One region of the Novosphingobium sp. ES2-1 genome, then DNA from elsewhere that is predicted to be linked to it. Evidence: predicted binding sites of a transcription regulator. Region 1 holds the regulator's gene; the other holds the start of a gene.

Region 1 (2,398 bases):
GCGATGTCGGGGCGGGGGGCCACCAGCGAGCGGCTGTCAGGCTGTGGGGAAGGTTTCACGTCCGGCGGCGGCACGACAGGCGTTACCTTCACCTCCTCGTCCTCCCACTGCTTGGCAGGAAGTCGGTCCGTCAGGATCGTGACCATGCTGTTGGCGAACCCTGAAGCAATCGCCCAGATCGCCACTCCATGAAGCAGCCCGACCGCGATGAAGGTCTGTGTCTGCCTGCGTCTCGTATTCTCGATTGCATAAGCCATTGGCAACACCTCTTCCGTTGCCGACGCCCCATGTTCTGGCGGGCCGTCCCGGAAAGGGGCGCCCCATGGCGGGGCATTCGGTAACAGCGGATACTATACCTCACACTGGACCACATCCAGAAGAATCTCAACCAAATCGATTGATATTTGCCATAACTTGCTGATGCAAAAAAGCCGCCGCGCATTTCCTGCGCAGCGGCCTTTGTCATCAGGCACGCCCGATGGCCGGGCGCTATGTTGCAACAAACGTCAGTGGTAGCGCCGCAACAAGCCTGCAAGCTTGCCCTGCACGGTCACCTCGTCGGGGCGATAGAACTGAGGATCATAGGCAGCGTTGGCGGGATCCAGCCGAACCATGCCCTTTTCGTGATGGAGATACTTGAGCGTGGCCTCTTCCCCGCGCACAAGTGCAACCACGATCTCGCCATCGCGCGCCATATCGGTCTTGCGGACAAGCGCGTAATCGCCATCGAAGATCCCGGCTTCAACCATCGAGTCACCGGACACTTCGAGTGCGTAATGCTCTCCTGCGCCCAGTAGCGCGGCAGGAACCGGCAGGGTCGCCGTCGTCTCAAGCGCTTCGATTGGCACACCGGCTGCAATCTTGCCGTGCAGCGGCAGCTCGATCACGTCGTTTGCCGCCACAGGCACGGGAGGCGCTTTTGGTGCAGGACGAAGCGCCGTGACGCTTCCGCCCGTTGCTCCACCATCTGCATTGGCAATCTGCCGAACGGCGCTCTGCTTGCCCACCGCGCTGTCTGGCTGGCGGAGGACTTCGAGTGCCCGTGCGCGGTTGGGGAGGCGGCGGATGAAGCCACGCTCTTCAAGCGCCGAGATCAGCCGGTGGACGCCCGACTTGGACTTCAGATCGAGCGCTTCCTTCATCTCCTCGAACGAGGGGGAGATGCCCGACTCTTCAAGCCGGACCTGAATGAAGGTGAGCAGTTCGTGCTGCTTGCGCGTCAACATCGGCGGCCACTCCGCAATGCGCGGCTTCGAGGCAAAGCCGCTGGTCTTTCATGGACCGGGAGTGAATGTTCCATCCCGGCGAACGAATGCGGAACGGATAAGCAACCTGTTGCGACTCGTCAAGCAATTCCGCCATTTTCGAGGAGGTAGATAGGAACATCCGTTCCGGCCGGTTTGGCCTCGGCCCCTGCTTCACGCACGGCCAACGCGTTGGCCCTTGAAAGTGGAGAGAGCGCTCCGGAATCCTGGAGCGGGTCGAGCCTTACCGACGCTCCGTCCCATATCGCGCGCAGGAACTCCATTCGGCTCCCGCCCTGCGCCAGTGGCTCTGCAAGCCGGGCTGGGACGGCTTTTGGCAAAGGCGCACTCGCGCCGAGCATCGCTCTCAACAGGGGGAGCATGAACAGGTAGGCCGTGACGAAGGCCGAGGCGGGATTGCCGGGCAGGCCGAGAATGATCTGGGATCCACGCGTTGCCACCAGCAGCGGCTTGCCCGGCTTGATGCCGATGCGCCAGAAGTCGATCGAGGCGCCAACGGCCTCGAGCGCCGGGCGAACGAGATCGTGATCCCCGACTGACGCCCCGCCGCTTGTGACGATGATGTCCGAGTTGTTTGCCGCGTCCAGCGCGCGGACCAATTCTGCGAGTTCGTCCGCCACAGGACCGGCATGGCGGATATCGACCGGCAGGGAGGCGGCCATCGCACAGAGCATCGGCCCGTTGCTGGCGGGAAGCTGGTGCAGGTCGGGCAGGTGGCCGGGAGCAACCAGTTCGTCGCCGCTGTCGATGACGGCCAGGCTGACACGCCGGCGCACGGGGAGATGGCTGTGGCCACCGGCGATGGCGAGCGCGATTTGCGCAGGGCTAATGCGGCTACCCGCAGAGATCAGCGTTTCGCGAGAGCTGAAATCCATGCCTGCGGGTCGAACGTGGCGCGAAGCGGGCTGCGGTGGCTCGCCGGTCAAGCTCAGCTCGTTGCCGTTGCGCGCGCTGTCCTCCTGAAGCATCACCATGTCCGCGCCTTTGGGCAGTATGGCGCCAGTGCTGATGCGGGTGGCTTCACCGGGGCCGACCTCGCCGCCGAAGGGGTGGCCGGCCGCGCTTTCACCGATCACGCGCCACGGGCCCGGAAGATCGGCGCTGCGCATGGCATAGCCGTCCATCGCCGAAAG
Region 2 (2,398 bases), 1.4 Mb from region 1:
CGGCGGATCTGGCGCTTCCGCCGCCTGCAGAAGGTTCCGACCAGGTGGCCGCGCGGGTGGCGCGGGCGAGGGCGCTGCAAGTTGCCCGGCTCGAGGGCACCAACGCCCGCAGCAACGCCGAGCTTAACGGCGATCTGCTGGACATCCACGCAACTCCGGACGAACCCGGGCGCAAGCTGCTCGCACAGGCTGCCGAAGCGATGCGCCTCTCCGCGCGCGGCTATACCCGCATGCTGCGCGTGGCGCGGACGATCGCCGATCTGGCCGGCGCGGACACAGTGGGTCGCATCCATGTGGCCGAAGCGCTCAGCTATCGCCGCATTGCGCCTCGGGCTTAGGCTTAAAGATTGCGCCCAAGGAAGATGAGCAGCATCGCTCCGATGACCGAGGCGAGGCAGCCTGCGCGGTTCACGCCTTCGCCGAACGTCCGTCCGCTGCGCCAACTGGCGAACAGGCCTGCGACAAGCGCGCCGCCTACCCCCAGCAGCACGGTCTTGAGCATGCCGATGTCGACGTCGCCGGGATAGAAGAACCGCGCCAGCACGCCGACCACCAGACCGGTGAAGACAATCGAGATCAGATTCAGCACACCTGCACTCCGTTCCTGTGGACACCACATATGGTGCCGGTTGACGCTCTCTTGTCCACAAGTTGGTGGCCAACCCGAAAAATATTTCGACCGGTGTCGTTTCGCCCTTGAAGTGCAGGAAAGTCCACGCGTCGCTGCACTGCACAATAGCTCTTCTGGCGACGAAGCGAATCGCACGTGCGACGAATCGAGTCTCCCTGCGGATGTTTACCCTCTTGTGTCTGAATCCGGTTGAGGCACTATGGGTTGTGGTCGGGCTTCAGGGGGACCTCTAAACCTAGTTTAGAGCGCTTGGGCGTGTTTTGCGCGCAATGGCAACGCATTGCCTGCGCGCATGGCACACGGGGCCGTGATCGGGAATTCTGGAGCCGAGCGCCTGCGGAACAACATGTTCCACTTTCGTTCCGTCTCTTGTAGGATTGGGCCACTCGCCCGATTCGAGTGTCGATTGATCGCCCGGGCCTTGGCTGCGGGGTGCGAACGGGGGTTGAACGTGGATTTCAGAACTGGAGACGGCTCCGTGGTTGCGCAGGACGAACTGGCGCTTGCAGGCGCTCCGGCTGCGGCCGGTGAAGCAAAGGCGATGGATATGGACGCCAAGGACGCAGGCAGCGAAGCACTTGTCGCAGGCATGGCCGCCACCGTCGCAGCGGCTGCCGTTGCGGCCGCGCCGGTCAGCGATTCCAAGAAGGTCAATCCGCGCCGCTTTACCATCGTGACGGATGACAGCCGCGATGCGCGCCTGACCGATTTCGGCAAGGACACGCTGGACGACCGCTACCTGCTCCCCGGCGAGAAGTATCAGGACCTGTTCGCGCGCGTGGCCGATGCCTATGCCGACGATCAGGAGCACGCCCAGCGTCTCTACGACTACATCTCGAAGCTGTGGTTCATGCCGGCCACGCCGGTTCTGTCGAACGGCGGCACCGGGCGCGGCCTTCCGATCTCGTGCTACCTCAACTCGGTCGATGACAGCCTCGAAGGCATTGTCGCGACGTGGAACGAGAACGTCTGGCTCGCCTCGCGCGGCGGCGGCATCGGCACCTATTGGGGCAAGGTCCGCGGCATCGGCGAGAGCGTCGGCCTCAACGGCAAGACCAGCGGCATCATCCCCTTCGTGCGCGTGATGGATTCGCTGACGCTGGCGATCAGCCAGGGTTCGCTGCGGCGCGGTTCGGCGGCCTGCTATCTCGACGTTTCGCACCCGGAAATCGAGGAGTTCCTCGAGATCCGCAAACCTTCGGGTGACTTCAACCGCAAGGCGCTGAACCTCCATCATGGCGTGCTGCTGACCGACGAATTCATGGAAGCCGTGCGCGATGGCACGGAATTCCACCTGCGCAGCCCCAAGGACGGCTCGATTCGCAGCACGGTCGATGCGCGTTCGCTGTTCCAGAAGCTCGTTGAAACCCGCCTTGCCACGGGCGAGCCCTACATTGTGTTCAACGACACGGTGAACCGCATGATGCCCAAGCATCACCGCGACCTGGGGCTGAAGGTCTCGACCTCGAACCTCTGCTCGGAAATCACCCTGCCGACGGGCCGCGATCACCTCGGCAACGATCGTACCGCGGTGTGCTGCCTGTCCTCGCTCAACCTTGAAACCTGGGACGAGTGGAACGGCGACAAGCGCTTCATCGAGGACGTGCTGCGCTTCCTCGACAACGTGCTGCAGGACTACATCGACCGCGCGCCCAGCGAGATGGCCCGTGCCAAGTACTCGGCCATGCGCGAACGCTCGGTCGGCATGGGCGTGATGGGCTTCCACTCCTTCCTCCAGCTCAAGGGCATCGCCTTTGAATCGGCGAT

The links. Region 1 encodes LexA, which represses DNA repair genes until DNA is damaged. Its sites were predicted from a motif close to GTTCCNCNCTTGTTCT; they were not measured.
Region 2: a site for LexA is predicted at 980-995, ahead of IM701_RS13970 (ribonucleoside-diphosphate reductase subunit alpha). Genes of this name have one in related genera too.

The regions. Positions count from the first base shown of each region.
Region 1 is NZ_CP063445.1:1,461,306-1,463,703, forward strand. It holds gene IM701_RS06955 (energy transducer TonB) at 1-257, opposite strand, end outside; gene lexA (transcriptional repressor LexA) at 507-1,226, opposite strand; gene IM701_RS06965 (molybdopterin molybdotransferase MoeA) at 1,346-2,398, opposite strand, start outside.
Region 2 is NZ_CP063445.1:2,851,209-2,853,606, reverse strand. It holds gene IM701_RS13980 (YifB family Mg chelatase-like AAA ATPase) at 1-338, shown strand, start outside; gene IM701_RS13975 (GlsB/YeaQ/YmgE family stress response membrane protein) at 341-589, opposite strand; gene IM701_RS13970 (ribonucleoside-diphosphate reductase subunit alpha) at 1,083-2,398, shown strand, end outside.